Regions from separate parts of the Amycolatopsis sp. NPDC051758 genome, predicted to be linked through region 3. Evidence: riboswitches for the same ligand, from Rfam matches in the RefSeq annotation. Region 3 holds a riboswitch; each other region holds the start of a gene.
The links. Region 3 has a riboswitch for S-adenosylmethionine ahead of thrC (threonine synthase). Riboswitches for the same ligand answer to the same signal wherever they lie in the genome.
Positions count from the first base shown of each region.

Region 1: it holds a riboswitch for S-adenosylmethionine, as region 3 does, so the genes downstream of both, ACIA5G_RS26635 (aminotransferase class V-fold PLP-dependent enzyme) here and thrC (threonine synthase) in region 3, are expected to answer to the same signal.
Region 2: it holds a riboswitch for S-adenosylmethionine, as region 3 does, so the genes downstream of both, ACIA5G_RS40720 (methionine ABC transporter ATP-binding protein) here and thrC (threonine synthase) in region 3, are expected to answer to the same signal.

Region 1 covers NZ_JBITCJ010000005.1:643,326-648,405, forward strand. The annotation lists gene ACIA5G_RS26615 (penicillin-binding transpeptidase domain-containing protein) at 1-181, shown strand, start outside; gene ACIA5G_RS26620 (ArsR/SmtB family transcription factor) at 336-1,019, shown strand; gene ACIA5G_RS26625 (potassium/proton antiporter) at 1,114-2,592, shown strand; gene ACIA5G_RS26630 (M23 family metallopeptidase) at 2,910-3,572, shown strand; SAM riboswitch class IV at 3,665-3,779, shown strand; gene ACIA5G_RS26635 (aminotransferase class V-fold PLP-dependent enzyme) at 3,819-5,080, shown strand, end outside.
Region 2 covers NZ_JBITCJ010000011.1:157,217-162,296, forward strand. The annotation lists gene ACIA5G_RS40710 (transglycosylase family protein) at 1-1,341, shown strand, start outside; gene rsmA (16S rRNA (adenine(1518)-N(6)/adenine(1519)-N(6))-dimethyltransferase RsmA) at 1,709-2,545, shown strand; SAM riboswitch class I at 2,682-2,788, shown strand; gene ACIA5G_RS40720 (methionine ABC transporter ATP-binding protein) at 2,982-3,995, shown strand; gene ACIA5G_RS40725 (MFS transporter) at 4,071-5,080, opposite strand, start outside.
Region 3 covers NZ_JBITCJ010000005.1:271,041-276,120, forward strand. The annotation lists gene ACIA5G_RS24655 (ComEC/Rec2 family competence protein) at 1-667, shown strand, start outside; gene thrC (threonine synthase) at 716-1,981, opposite strand; SAM riboswitch class I at 1,995-2,128, opposite strand; gene holA (DNA polymerase III subunit delta) at 2,263-3,243, shown strand; gene rpsT (30S ribosomal protein S20) at 3,299-3,559, opposite strand; gene ACIA5G_RS24675 (DMT family transporter) at 3,908-4,789, shown strand; gene ACIA5G_RS24680 (VOC family protein) at 4,813-5,080, shown strand, end outside.

The DNA of each region.
Region 1 (5,080 bases), 370 kb from region 3:
CGCGGCGGGCGCCGGGACCGTCTTCGGCAAGACGGGCACCGCGCAGTTCGGCGACGGCGCGAACGCCACCGGCTGGTTCGTCGGCTACCGCGGCACCGTCGCCTTCGCCGTGGTCCTGGAGGACTCGAACGACTCGGGCCCGGCCGTCACCCTGGCCGCCAAGTTCCTCAAGTCCCTCTGACCCCCGTACCCGGAGGGTCGGCTCGCGTACCCAGGGAGTCGGCTCGCGTACCCAGAGGGTCGGCCAACGAGCCGACCGTCCAGGTACGCGAGCCGACCCTTCGGGTACGTCGGTTCGGCCGTGGGCGAAGTGAGCGGGCCGTACCGTGGTCGGCATGGAGACGATCGCGCTGGCCGAGGTGGCCGCGGTGCTCGCGGACCCGAGCCGCGCCACCATGTGCCTCGTCCTGCTGGACGGGCGGGCCTGGACCGTCGGCGAGCTGGCGAAGGCGGCCGGGATCGCGCTCTCGACGGCGAGTGAGCACGTCACCCGCCTGGCCGACGCCGGTTTTGTCGCCCGGGTCAAGCAGGGGCGCGCGTCGTACGTCCGGATCGCCGACCCGCGGGTCGCGGAGCTGATCGAGCACCTGGCCCAGCACGCCGAGCACCGGCCGGTGACCGGGCTGAAGTCGTCGCTGCGGGTGAAGCGGCTCGGGTTCGCGCGCACCTGTTACGACCACCTCGCCGGGGTGCTCGGGGTCGCCGTCCGCGACGGCATGCTGGCCACCGGCCTGGTCGACGCCGGCGACGGGCTCGCCCTCACCGGACGCGGCCGCGAGGTGCTGGCCGAACTCGGGGTGCCGGTCGCCGCCGGGCGGCGGCCGCTGCTGCGCGACTGTCTGGATTGGACGGAGCGGCGCGACCACCTCGCCGGCGCGGTGCCCGCGGCGCTGCTCGACCGGGCCGTCGGCGCGGGCTGGGTCGGCCACGACGGACACCGCGCGGTGAAGGTGCTTCCCGCGGCGGAGAAGCCGTTCGCCGCGCTCGGTGTTGATCTCACCGCGCTCGGTGGGCCTTAACACACCGCGTCCGCGGCGTGCCTCAGCGGTACACGAACGAGTTAACCCCGCCGTCTCACTATTCTGAGGCCCACGGCACTCGGAGGGAGGCGGCATGGACCAGCTTCCCGTGCTGCTCGGCATCGGCGGTGTGGTGCTGCTCGCCTCCGTGCTCGCCGTGCGGGTGTCGATCCGGCTCGGCCTGCCTTCGCTGCTGCTCTACCTCGGGATCGGCGTGCTGCTCGGCGAAGCCGGCTTCGGCATCCGGTTCGACAACCCGGAGCTGACCCAGTCGCTCGGGCTCGCCGCGCTCGTCATGATCCTCGCCGAAGGTGGGCTGACAACGCGGTGGTCGGCGGTGAAACCCGCGCTGGGCATCGGGATCGCACTGTCCACAGTGGCCGTCGTGGTGAGCGTCGCGGTCACCGGTGCCGCACTGCACTTCCTGCTGGGCCTCGACTGGCGGTTCGCCCTGCTGTGGGGCGCGGTGCTCGCCTCGACCGACGCGGCGGCGGTGTTCTCGGTGCTGCGCACGGCGGGGGTCGGCAAACGGCTCGTCGGCGCGCTGGAGCTGGAGTCCGGCATCAACGACGCGCCGGCCTACATCGCCGTCGTGGTGCTGGCCGAAGGCACCACCGTGGACTGGACACTCCCGCTGCTGGTGGTCTACGAGCTGGGCGCGGGCCTGGCCATCGGGCTCGCCTTCGGCTGGCTCGGCGGGATCGCGCTGCGCCGGGCCGCGCTGCCGTCGACCGGCCTCTACCCGCTCGCCACCGTCGCGGTGTGCATCGTCGCGTACTCGTCCGGGCAGCTGCTGCACGCGTCCGGGCTGCTGGCCACCTACGTCGCCGCGCTGGTGCTCGGCAATTCGCGGCTGCCGCACCGCTCGGACACCCTGTCGTTCGCGGAAGGGCTCGGCTGGCTGGCGCAGATCGGGCTGTTCGTGCTGCTCGGGCTCTTCGCCTCGCCGAGCCGGCTGCTCGAGACGCTGGTGCCGGGCCTGGTCGCGGGCGCCGTCGTGCTGCTGCTGGCCCGGCCGGTGTCGGTTGTGCTGTCGATGCTGCCGTTCAAGCTGCCGTGGCGCGAACAGGCGTTCCTGTCCTGGGCCGGGCTGCGGGGGGCGGTGCCGATCGTGCTCGCCATGATCCCGCTCTCGCAGGGGCTGCCCGGCGCGCAACGGCTGGTCGACGCGGTGTTCGTGCTGGTCATCGTGCTGACGCTGCTCCAGGGCGCAACACTCGGGCCGCTCGCGCGCTGGCTCGGGCTGTCGAGGAAGTCCGAGCCGCACGAGATCGAGGTCGACTCCGCGCCGCTGGACGAGCTGGACGCCGAGCTGCTGCAGGTCCGCATCCAGCCCGGGTCGAAGCTGCACGGCGTGTACCTGTCCGAGCTGCGCCTGCCGGTCGGCGCGACGGTCAGCCTGGTCGTGCGCGAAGGCGCCGGCTTCACCCCGCAGAAGACCAGCCGGCTCCAGGAGCACGACCAGCTGCTGGTGGTCACCACGAGCACGGTCCGCGACGCCGTCGAACGCCGGCTCCGCGCGGTGGACCGGGCCGGGCGCCTGGCCCGCTGGAAGGGCGAGTCCGGCCGTTAGCCCGTTCGTGGTCGTGGCCGGGCCGTGACCGATCGGACCACTCGTGTCGCCCCGCCAGACACGCGTGATGCCCCTCCGATCACGAGTGATGCCTGCTCAAGCACGAGTGATGCCCGTTTCGTCCCGGTCAGCGCGCTGAACAGGCGTTGTCCGGTCCTTGTCCGGTCGGCTCACTGACCTGGTGATCTTTTTCCGCGAGGGTGATCGTCCCTCACGAAAACCTCACGTGATCTTCCCAGTGATCCAACCTTTGGCCTACTCTGCGCTCGATCCGGTTAGTTCGAATGGGTGAGTGTACGGCCAAAGGGGTACACACGGTGACGAAACTGCACGTTCGTGGGGCGGTGCTGGCCGCCGTGATGACCGCGGCCTGCGGGCTGCTCGCCGCCCCGGCCGCGACCGCCGAAGTGGCGCCCTTCCCCGCGTTGGCGCTGCCGTTCAAGGCGGGCCAGCAGGTGTACTCGGCCGGCATCCACTCCGACGACGGCAGCACCGGCGTGAAGAACGCCGTCGACCTCAGCCCGGCCGACCGGACCGTGCGGGCGCCGCTGGCCGGCACGGTGCACCTCCAGCACTGCGCGGGCGGCGACTGGGTGACCATCGACCACGCCGGCGGGTGGCGCACCGGGTACTACCACATGGAGGACATCAAGGTCACCGACGGCGAGCAGGTCGAAGCCGGGGACGAGCTCGGCTCGACCGGCAACGCGCTCCCGTGCGGCGGCAGCAGCACCGGCGCCCACGTGCACTTCACGCTCTGGACGTTGCCGGACGCGGCTGCCCCCGAAGCGAACTGGGACGGCCTCGCGTACAGCCGGGTGTCGACGACGGTCGCGGCCGCGCTCGGCGAGCCGATCGACGGGAAGACGTTGGGCGGCTGGCTCTTCACGGCGGGCGCCGACCAGTACACGGGCACCGCGACGCACCTCTCGGACCACGCCGTGACGCAGCTGCCAGGCCACTTCCGCGCGAAGCTCTGACGCTTCTCCGATCCTGCGGGACTTGTGAGCGGCGTCTCAGAATGTGAAGCGAGGGTTGGCCGCCGCGCCGGATTTCGGTTACCTTCAACTCAGGTCATGAGTGCCAGCGTCAAGCCCCGGCTTGCTGGCCGGCAACCCTCCTACCGCGGTGGGGTGCCCCGGGTGAAGACCGGGCCGGTCGTGTTGTGCGACGGGCAAGCGCGGGCCCCTCGCCGGGGGTCCCCCGGACTGCCGAGGAGGCACCCGATGACACTCGCCATCGACCGCACCAGCACCGTCACTCCCGTCGAGCTGGTCGAAACCGTTGTCCCGCAGGAGATCCCGGCCGTCGCCGGCGCGTCGCTGCGGGTTCCGCTCGTCACCGGCGGCGACATCGGCTACGCCAACCTCGACCACGCCGCGAGCGCGCCGTGCCTCGACGCGGTGCGCAGCGCCGTCGACGAGTTCCTGCCCTGGTACGCCAGCGTCCACCGCGGCGCGGGCTTCGCGTCGCAGGTCTCGACCAAGCTGTACGAGCGCACCCGCGACACCCTGCGTCGCTTCGTGGGCGCGCGGCGGACCGACACCGTCGTGTTCACCCGCAACACCACCGACTCCTTCAACCTGCTCGCCCGCAGCCTGCCGCGGCACACCTCGGTGGTCGTGTTCGACACCGAGCACCACGCGGCGCTGCTTCCCTGGCAGGGCCCCCACGTCCGGCGGATCCCGACCCCGCGCACCCGCCTCGCCGCGGTGTCCGCTGTGGACGAAGCGCTGGCGGAATCCCCGGAGGGACCGCGACTGGTCGTCATCACCGGAGCGTCCAATGTGACCGGTGAGCTGCTCCCGGTCGCCGAGATCGCCGCGGTGGCCCGGAAACACGGCGCCCGCATCGCCCTCGACGCCGCCCAGCTCGCGCCGCACCGCCGCATCTCGATCAAGGAGCTGGACGTCGACTACGTCGCCTTGTCCGGCCACAAGCTGTACGCGCCTTTCGGTGCGGGCGCGCTGATCGGCCGTGCCGACTGGCTGCGCGCGGCCCGGCCGTACCTCGCCGGCGGCGGCGCGACCAAGCTCGTCACCGAGCAGGCGGTGGTCTGGAACACCGGGCCCGAGCGTCACGAAGCCGGCTCGCCCAACACCGTCGGCGTGTACGCGCTCGGGGTCGCCTGCGAAACCCTGAGCCGGAACTGGGACGCGGTCGAGGCGCACGAGCAGGCTCTGCTCACCCGGCTGCGCAAGGGTCTCGAGAGCATCCCGGGCTGCGCCGAACTGCGGCTGTTCGACGCCCCGGTCGACCGCGTCGGCACGGTCAGCTTCGTCGTCGACGGCTTCGACCCCGGCTGGCTCGCGGCCGTCCTCTCGGCGGAGTACGGCATCGGCGTGCGCGACGGCGCGTTCTGCGCCCACATCGCGGCCGAGCGCCTGATCGGCATCACCGGCGGCAACGGCCGGCAGGCGGTCCGCGTCAGCCTCGGCCTCGGCAGCACCGAGGAGCACGTCGACCGCGTGGTGCTGGCACTGCGCCA
Region 2 (5,080 bases), on a different contig from region 3:
TTCTCCGACGACCCGAACATCACGCAGCAGGACATCCTCGCCGCGCTCGGCCCCGACGCCGACGCGATGATGGCCGAGATCGACGTCGACGTCGACGAGCTGATCCGCCTCATCAACGCCGAGACGACGTTCCTGCCGCCGATCGTCATCCCGGACGAGATCGAGGCGGACCGGACCGCGTCCCCGCAGGCCAAGCGGGCCGCGATGGACGAGAGCATCCGCCAGACCAGCAAGGTCTGGAAGCGCCGCTTCCTCAAGGGCGCCGTCCTCAGCGTCATGATCAGCGTCGCCGGCGGCGGCGCGGCCGCGCTGGCGATGAACAAGAGCGTCACCGTCGACGTCGACGGCCAGCAGCAGACCGTGCACTCCTTCGGCGACACCGTCGGCGAGGTGCTCGAGGACGCGGGCCTGTCCGTCGGCGCGCACGACTCGCTCTCCCCGTCCCCGCAGGCCGAGGTCGGCGACGGCGGCGTCATCAAGCTCGAGCGCGGCCGGCAGCTGAAGCTGCTCGTCGACGGCGCGGAGCACACCTCCTGGGTCCGCGCGACCCACCTCGGCGAGGCGCTCAGCCAGCTCGGCATGGCCGGCATGGACAAGCCCGGCACGTGGATGTCGATGCCGAAGGACGGCGAGCTGCCCCTGCAGGGCGCCACCGTCGAGATCAAGACGCTCAAGAACATCACGCTGTACGACGGCGCGAACGCGCCGAAGAAGGTCACCAGCACCGCGGTCACCACGAAGGAGTTCCTGGGCGAGTACAAGCTCACCCTGGGTCCGGAGGACCAGGCCGAGGGTGGTCTGGACGTCAAGCTGACCGACGGCGCCGAGGTGCACATCAGCCGCACCGGCGTCTCGACGGTCGTCCAGAAGGAGACCATCGACCCGCCCGAGCAGAAGGTCGACGACCCGAACCTCGAGAAGGGCAAGACCGAGGTCGAGGACCCCGGCACGCCCGGCGAGAAGATGGTGACCTACAAGGTCACGCAGAAGAACGGCAAGGAGGTCGCTCGCGAGAGCGTCTCCGAGCAGGTCATCACCGAGGCCAAGCCGAAGATCATCCACGTCGGCACCAAGAAGCCCGCGAACCCGGTCATCGGCGACGCGTCCTCGTGGGACCGCATCGCGCAGTGCGAGTCGGGCGGCAACTGGGCCACCAACACCGGCAACGGTTACTACGGCGGCCTCCAGTTCGACAAGCGCACCTGGGACGCCTACGGCGGCGACCAGTACGCGAACCTCCCGCACCAGGCTTCGCGCGAGCAGCAGATCGCGGTGGCGGAGAAGGTCCGCGACGCCCGCGGCGGTTACGGCGCCTGGCCGGTCTGCGGCAAGAAGGCCTGACCTCTGCTTTTCCGAAACGGCCCCCGCTCCGCGGGGGCCGTTTCGCGTGTCCCGAGAGGCATCACGCGTGATTGGAGGGGCATCACGCCGATGCCCTTCCAATCACATGTGATGCCCTTCCAATCACGCGAGTCCCGCCTTCAATCACGCGAGTCCCGGCTCCGATCACGCGAGCCGACCCTCCAGGTACGCGAGCCGACCCTCCAGGTACGCGAGTCGTCCGTCCAGGTACGCATGTCGTCCACCTGAGTACGCGAGTCCTCCGTCCCGGTACGTGAACCGACCCTCCGGGTACGCGAGCCGACCCTCCGGGTACGTGAACCGACCGTCCAGGTGCGCGAGCCGACCCGCTCGGTAGGCTCTGCCGGTGGTTGAACTGTTGGGACCTGCCGAGATCCGCGGGCTGGCGGCCGAGCTGGACGTGCGGCCGACGAAGAAGCTCGGGCAGAACTTCGTGCACGATCCCAACACCGTCCGCCGGATCGTCGAGCTCGTGCACCTCGGGCCGGACGACGTCGTGCTCGAGGTCGGGCCCGGGCTCGGGTCGCTGACGCTGGGGCTGCTCGCCACCGGCGCGCGGGTCGTGGCTGTCGAGATCGACCCGGTGCTCGCCGAGCGGCTGCCGAAGACCGTCGCCGAGCGGGGGCCCGAAGCGGCCGAACGCCTCACCGTCATCGAGGCCGACGCGCTGCGCGTGACCAACGCCGAACTCCCGGAGCCGGCCGCGCTTGTCGCCAACCTCCCCTACAACGTCGCCGTGCCGGTGGTGCTGCACCTGCTCGCCGAGGTGCCGTCGCTGAAGTCCGGCCTCGTCATGGTCCAGACCGAGGTCGCCGACCGGATGGCGGCCGGCCCGGGCAGCCGGATCTACGGCGTCCCGAGTGTCAAGCTCGCCTGGTACGGCCCGGCGCGCAAGGTCGCCGCGGTGCCACGCTCGGTGTTCTGGCCGGTACCCAACGTCGACTCCGCGCTCGTCGCCTTCGAGCGGGGTGACGCGCCCGCGTCCGACGATCGGGAACGGCTCTTCCGGCTCGTCGACGCCGCGTTCTCACAGCGCAGGAAGACGCTCCGCGCCGCGCTCGCGGGCTGGGCGGGCTCGGCCGAGCGGGCCGGCGAGCTGCTGGTCGCCGCCGGAATCGACCCGAAGACGCGGGGCGAGCAGCTCGACGTCCACGACTTCGCCCGGATCGCCGCCGCCGGCTAGACGTCCACTGTGGAGATCGGCCGGGCGGCGCCGGTCGACGTCTTCCGGAGTGCTCGTCTCGCCATCCGGACGCCTCCAGACGTGTGATCTGGGCCAACGGGCTTGCGTTCGCTCTGCGGGATCGGTTTACTCAGTATGTCCATCCCGAGCGACTGAGAGACCTGGCTCGCCGAAGTCGCAGCAACCACCCTCCACAGGGCAGGTGCTACCGCCAGGACCGATGGAGGCCGTTTCCGATGAAGAGGGTAGCTCGCCCCCTGCTGCTGACCAGGCGTCGCGTAGTCGACGAAGGCCGCCGCTCCGTGACCGCATGTCGACGCTCCAACTGAGCTTTCCCGAGCCGGTCCACCTCTTCTTCTTGCACCGTCCATAAAGGACGGACTTCGCTTGCGGCCGGGCGCCTCCGAGAGAGCGCGCCCCGTTTTCTGGAGCCTTCGTGATCACCGTCGAAAACCTGTCCAAGTCCTTTGCCACCAACGGAAATTCGGTCGTCGCGCTGCGCGACGTGAGCGTCGACGTCCAGGCCGGCTCGCTGTTCGGCGTGGTCGGTCCCGCCGGTTCCGGCAAGTCCGTTCTCGCCCGTTGCATCGCGCTCCAGGAGCGCCCCGACCGTGGTGTCGTCCGGCTCGACGGCCTCAACACTGGCACCCTCGACGGCCGTCGCCTGCGGGAAATCCGCCGTCAGCTGGGCGTGGTCGGCTCCAAGCCGGAGCTGATCGCCGAACGCACCATTGCCGGCAACATCGCTTCCCCGCTCGAGCAGCTCGGTGTTGACGGCCCGCAGCGCCGCAGCCGGGTCGGCTCGCTGCTCGACCTCGTCGGGCTGACGCCGCGTGCCGCGCAGCGCCCGTCGGAGCTGTCCGCCGGTCAGCTTCGCCGCGTCGCAGTCGCGAAGGCGCTCGCGGCGGCTCCCGCCGTGCTGCTGGCCGACGACCCGACCGCCGGGGTCGACCCGGAGGAGGCCGGCGCGGTGCTGACCGTGCTCGACCGCGCCCGCGCCGAGCTGGGTGTCACCGTGGTGATCACGACGCCGGACGCCGGTGTGGTCCGCCGGGTCTGCGACGACGTCGCGGTGCTCGAGGACGGCACGGTCGTCGAGCGCGGCACGGTGCTCGACCTGATCTCCGACCCGGCCAGCCGCACCGCGCAGGCGCTGCTGCCGGCCATCGAGACCTCCCGCTCGCAGGCCGCGCGGTACGACCGCTCGGTCGACGTCGTGCTGGTCGGCTTCGCGTCGGTCGGCGCGCTGCTGCCGGAGGCCGCGGGCCGGTTTGACGTCGAGTTCGCCACCATCGGCGGCGGGCTGACCCGGATCGGCGACACCCCGGTCGGCCGCTTCCGCCTCGGCGTCCGCGGCGAGCGCGCCGACGCGGCGCTGGCGTGGGTGACCGAGCGCGGCGGCCACGTCACGCACACCGCCCGCGGCCCCCAGGGTGTCGCGGCAGCCTGACCCCGAAGTGCCGTTAAGGCCACCTTACGGGCGACAGACGCCCGTAAGGTGGCCTTAACGGCTTCCGGCGGCTGGTCAGCGGGTGCCGCGCGGAAGGACCAGCAGTGCGGTGAGAGCGGCTGCGCCGACGAGGCCCGCCGCCCAGGCCGCCGCCGTCGTGTAACCGTGGACGGTCGCCGACGGCGTGGTGACCCCGGCCGCCGCCGCGGTGGCGATCGTGTTCAACGCCGCCGTCCCGAGTGACGCGCCCACCTGCTGCGACGTCGTCACGAACGCCGACGCCGCGCCCGCGGCCCGCGCTTCGACGCCGCGGGTGGCGACGTTCAGCACCACCGGCATGCACAGCCCGGCGCCGATGCCCAGCAGCAGCTGCATCGGCAGGATCACCGGGACGTACGACGCGTCCGGCGTCAGCCGCGTGGCGAGCAGGAGCCCGCAGCCGAGCACGAACAGCCCGCCGGCGAGCAGCGGCCGCGGGCCGAAGCGCGGCAGCAGCCGGCCGGACAGCTGGGTGGCCGTCAGCATGTTCGCGGCGAGCGTCGGCAGGAACGCCAGCGCCGCGGCGAGCGCGCCGTAACCCATCACCACCTGCAGCTGGTAGGTCAGGAACAGGAACATCCCGAACGCGCCGAACGACGCTGTCCCGATCGTCAGGTACGCGATCGCGCGAGCCCGGTCGCGCACGACTGAAAGTGGCAGCAGCGGGTGCGGGTGCCGGGCCTGCCGGAGCACGAACCAGCCGAGCAGCACGAGGGAAAGCACGAGAGAACCCAGTACTGCCAACGAATTCCAACCGAGCACGGCCACTTCGGACAGAGCGTGCACGAGCAGGACGACCCCACCGCAGCTGAGCACTGCACTGGTCCAGTCCAGCTTCGTCTCCCGGTGCCCGGCGACCGCCGGCACGGCGAACCAGGCGCCCAGCCCGGCCAGCACCGCGATCGGCACGTTGACGTAGAGGCTCCAGCGCCAGTCGAGGAACTCCGTCAGCGCGCCGCCGACGGTGAGCCCGAGCGCGGAGCCGGACATCATGATGGCGCTGAAGATCCCGAACGCCTTCGCGCGTTCGCGTGGTTCGGTGAAGG
Region 3 (5,080 bases):
GGCCGTCGACCGGATCCCGTTGCTGGTGCTGAGCCACCTGCACGCCGACCACATCGGCGGGCTCGCGTCGGTCTTCGACGGCCGGACGGTCGGTGGGATCGCCGTCGGGCCGGGGCGGGCGCCGGAGTGGGCGTGGCGGCAGGTCGCCGCGGAGGCGGCCCGCCAGGCCGTGCCCGTCGTGGAGCTGAACCCGGGGGAGCGGCTCGAGTGGCCGGGGCTTGCGCTTGACGTGCTCGGCCCGCGCTACGTTCCCGCCCGCTCGGCCGGGCAGCAGGACGGCACCACGATCAACAACAGCTCAGTGGTGCTGCGGGCGGAAACCGCGGCGGGCCGGGTGATGCTGACCGGCGACGTCGAGCTGGCCGCGCAGGCGGACCTGCTGGCCGATGTCGGCGATCTGAAGGCGGAGGTGCTGAAGGTCCCGCACCACGGGTCGAGGTACTCGCTGCCGTCGTTCCTCGCCGCGGTGGCACCGCGGGTGGCATTGGTCAGCGTGGGCGCGGGCAACACCTACGGCCACCCCAGCAAGTCCACAATGGACAGCCTGCGGGCGCTGGGTGCGCTGGTGACCCGCACGGACACGGACGGAGACACCGCCGTGGTCGGCGAGCCGGCGGGTCCGGCGGTCTCACGCCGGGGCGAGCCACGCGGTCCGCCCCGCCGGTGAGCGGGGGCGAGGCCAGTAGCCCCGCCCCGGCTCACCGCCGAACCGAGGTCAGTAGCCGAGCGCCTTGTTCACGGCCGCGGCCGACGGCGGCAGGGTCGCCTTCGGGCCGACGTGGTTCTCGATCGCGTCGAGGGTCTTGAGGCCGTCGCCGGTGATCAGGAGCACGGTCTCGGCGTCCGGGTCCAGCTTGCCCGTCTCGACCAGCTTCTTCGCCGTGGCGACGGTGACCCCGCCGGCCGTCTCGGTGAAGATGCCTTCGGTGCGGGCCAGCAGGCGGATGCCTTCGACGACCTCTTCGTCGGTGACGTCCTCGATCGCGCCGCCGGTGCGGTTGACGATGTCGAGCACGTACGGGCCGTCGGCCGGGTTGCCGATCGCCAGCGAGCGGGCGATCGTGTCCGGCTTCACCGGCTGGACCACGTCCTGGCCGGCGCGGAACGCGGCCGACACCGGCGAGCAGCCGGTGGCCTGCGCGCCGAACACCTTGTACGGGCTGGCGTCCACGAGACCGAGCTGGCCCAGCTCGCGGAAACCCTTGTCCACCTTGGTCAGCTGCGAACCGGAGGCGATCGGCACGACGATCTGCGGCGGGATGCGCCAGCCGAGCTGCTCGGCGACCTCGAAGGCCAGCGTCTTCGAGCCTTCCGAGTAGTACGGCCGGACGTTCACGTTCACGAACGCCCACTTCGGGTGCTCACCGGCCAGCTCGGTGGCCAGGCGGTTGACGTCGTCGTAGTTGCCGTCGATGGCGATGAGGTCGCCGTCGTACACCGCGGTGGTGAGGATCTTGGCGCGCTCGAGGGACTTCGGGATCAGCACGACCGACCGCCAGCCGGCGCGGGCCGCCGCGGCGGCCGTCGCGTTGGCCAGGTTGCCGGTCGACGGACAGGCGAGCACCTCGAACCCGAACTCGCGGGCCGCGGCCAGCGCAACGGCGACGACCCGGTCCTTGAAGGAGTGTGTCGGGTTGCCGGTGTCGTCCTTGACCCACAGGCTCTTGAGGCCGAGCTCCTTGGCGAGGCGGTCGGCGCGGATCAGCCGGGTCGCGCCGGGCTCGGTGTTCGGGATCTCTTCGACGTTGGACGGAACCGGGAGGAGCTTCTTGTAGCGCCAGATGTTCTTGGGGCCGGCCTCGATGTCTTCGCGGCGGACGCGGCCGAAGTCGTAGGCGACTTCGAGCGGCGAGAAGTCCTCGGCGGAGACGAACTCGGGGGCGAGCGGCTGCCGGTGGCCCTCTTCCTTCGACACCAGTTCGACGGCCGGTCCGAGATCCGGGGTCTTGGTGGTGGAGGTCGTGCCGAGGGTTGCGGTCATCGCGAGGTTCCTTTCCTCATCTGCCCCGCCGAAGCGGGCCGGAATTGGCACCGTGGTCGTCAGCTACCCCGCGATCGCGGGATGACAGGCTGTACGCCGGTTGCCGGGGCTTCGTCGGGCCGTTCCCTCTGCCCCTCTGGATGAGCGGTATTCAGTTGTCGGTGCGCACCAAAGCGCGCTGCCTCGCCAACACCGTACGACATGGCGATCGGACCGTGCCATGGTGGCGGCTCCACATCACCGGAGCGGGCGCACGATGGAACAAGTGAGAGGATCCTCCCGTGACCGCGCAAGCCACCGCCCCGGCCCCGTTGCTCCTGCTCCTGGGCGAGGAAGAACTGCTGATCGAGCGCGCCGTCCGCGAGACGCTGGCCGCGGCCCGCGCGAGGGACTCGACAGCGGAGCTGACCCGGGTCCGGGTGTCCGATCTCACAGCGCCTGAGCTGGCCGAACTCGTCAGCCCGTCGCTGTTCAGCGAAGGCCGGGTGATCGTTCTCGAGGCCGCGCAGGACATCTCGCAGGAGCTGGCCGACGCCATGGCGTCCTACCTGAAGGACCCGGCGGACGGGGTCGTTCTGGTCGTCGTGCACACCGGTGGTGGCCGCAGCAAGGCGGGCAAGTCCCTCCCGGCAGCGCTGAAGAAGGCCGGCGCCGAGATCACGGAATGCCCGAAGCTCACCAAGCCCGCCGAGCGCGAGCAGTTCGTGCGGCACGAGGTGCGCCGGGTGGGCGGCAAGATCGACCCGGCCGGGGTCGCCGCGCTGATCGACGCCGTGGGCTCCGACCTGCGGGAACTGTCTTCGGCGGCGACGCAGCTGGTCGCGGACACCGGTGGCTCCGTCGACGCGGAGGCGGTCCGCCGCTACCACCGCGGCCGTGCCGACGTGACCGGGTTCGCGGTCGCCGAGAAGGCCGTCAGCGGTGATCGCGCGGCCGCGCTGGAGTCGCTGCGTTGGGCGATGCAGCTGGGCGTCCCGTACGTCCTGGTCGCCGACGCGCTGGCCGACGCCGTCCGGACGATCGCCCGGGTCTCGGGTGCGGGCCGCGGCAACCCGAACCAGCTGGCCGGCGAGCTGGGCATGCCGCCGTGGAAGATCCGCAAGGCGCAGGGCCAGTCCCGCGGCTGGAACCAGGACGGCCTGGCCACGGCGATGCGGGTGGTCGCGCGGCTGAACGCCGAGGTCAAGGGGGTCGCGGCGGACCCCAGTTACGCGCTGGAGCGTGCGGTCCTCGAGGTGGCCGCCGCCAAGGGCGACCGCTGAGGAGGACATGAAGAAAGCCCCGGCCGAGGCCGGGGCTTCTCCAGAAACAGCCTGCTCAGAGCGCGTTGACGCGCTTCGCGAGCGCCGACTTCTTGTTGGCGGCCTGGTTGGCGTGGATGACGCCCTTCGAGACGGCCTTGTCCAGCTTCTGGGCGGCGTCGCGCTGCAGCTCCGCGGCCTTGGCCTTGTCGCCGGCCTCGGCGGCTTCGCGGACCTTGCGGATCGCGGTCTTCACCGAGGACCGGATCGCCTGGTTGCGCTGACGCGCCTTCTCGTTCGTCGTGATGCGCTTGATCTGCGACTTGATGTTGGCCATAGGGCAACTCCTGTTTCACTCGGTGAGATTCGCCGCCGCGCTGGTACAGGCCCCGCAAAGCGGGTTTCCTCCATGACGGAATGCCGCACGGCAACGAGCGCCAACTTTAACAGCCCAGCTCGCGGCGCCTGCCGCCGGGACCTGGGCACTGCCGATCACCAGGAGTACGGTGGGCGGCGGTAGTGCCTAGGGTTCCGTTGCCGGTCCGCACACCAGCCCCACAACCAGGACCGGCGGGTCTGGTCCGAGCGGCACCATCGGCGGGTCCGGAAGACCTGCCGTTCATCTGACGGGGCAAAAGCCTGGAGGACCCGGTTTTCGCGCGCGCGAAAACCCGTAAGGGGTCCCGTGAACACCACCGCTCTCTCCTTCGTCCTCGTCGCGGCCGTCGTGCACGCCGCGTGGAACCTCGCCGCCAAGCGGATCTCCTCCGGCGGCACCCAGTTCGTCTGGCTCTACTACACGGCTTCCGCGGTGGTGCTGCTGCCGGTGACGGTCGTGCTGCTGGTCGTCGAAGCGGACCGTCCACAGTGGAGCTGGCTGCTGGCCGCGGTGGTCACTTCGGTGCTGCACATCGCCTACGGCATCGTCCTGCAGCGCGGGTACCGCGTCGGCGACCTCTCCGTCGTCTACCCCGTCGCCCGCGGCACCGGGCCGCTGCTGTCGGTGCTGGCCGCCGTCCTCGTGCTCGGGGAGCGCCCTGGCTGGCTCGGCCTGCTCGGCGCGTTCCTGGTGATCACCGGCGTGCTGGTGATCAGCACCGGCCGCAAGAACGGCGCCGCGCACGACCCGGCCGCGGCGCAGGCCCGCCGCGCCGGCATCTGCTACGGCCTGCTGACCGGCGCCGTCATCGCCGGTTACACGCTCTGGGACGCGCACGCGGTGACCGGCCTCCACGTGCCGCCGGTCGTCTACTTCGGCCTCGGGTCGGTCCTGCAGAGCGTGATGCTCGTGCCCGGCGCGCTGGCCGACCGCGCCGAGGTGACCCGGATCTGGCGCGAACAGCGCCGTGAGGTGCTGTTCGTCGGGCTGCTGTCGCCGATCGCCTACATCCTCGTGCTGTTCGCGCTCACGATGGCGCCGGTCAGCCTGGTCGCGCCGGCCCGGGAGCTGAGCATCGTGCTCGGCGGCCTCGCCGCGTGGCTGGTGCTGGGCGAGCGTGACGCCGTGCGGCGGCTGGCCGGGTCGGTCATCGTGCTGTCCGGCATCGCCGCGATTGCGGTCGCCTGAGCGCGTCCGGTAGGGATGGTCGGATGGAAGTCCTGAAGAGCAGGCTGCTGCTCCGCCCGCGTGACGCCGCCGCGACCACCGGGTTCTACCGCGACACCCTCGGCCTGGCCGTGGAGCGCGAGTTCCCCGGCGGCACCGTGTTCTTCCTCGGCCACGGCTCCTTGGAGGTCTCCGGCGAGGGGGAGACGGGTTCGTCCCCCGACCTGGTGCTCTGGCTGCAGGTCCGAGACCTGGCCGGTGCGCTGGCCGAGCTCAAGGGGAAGGGCCTGGTGCCGGTCCGGGACGCCCAGC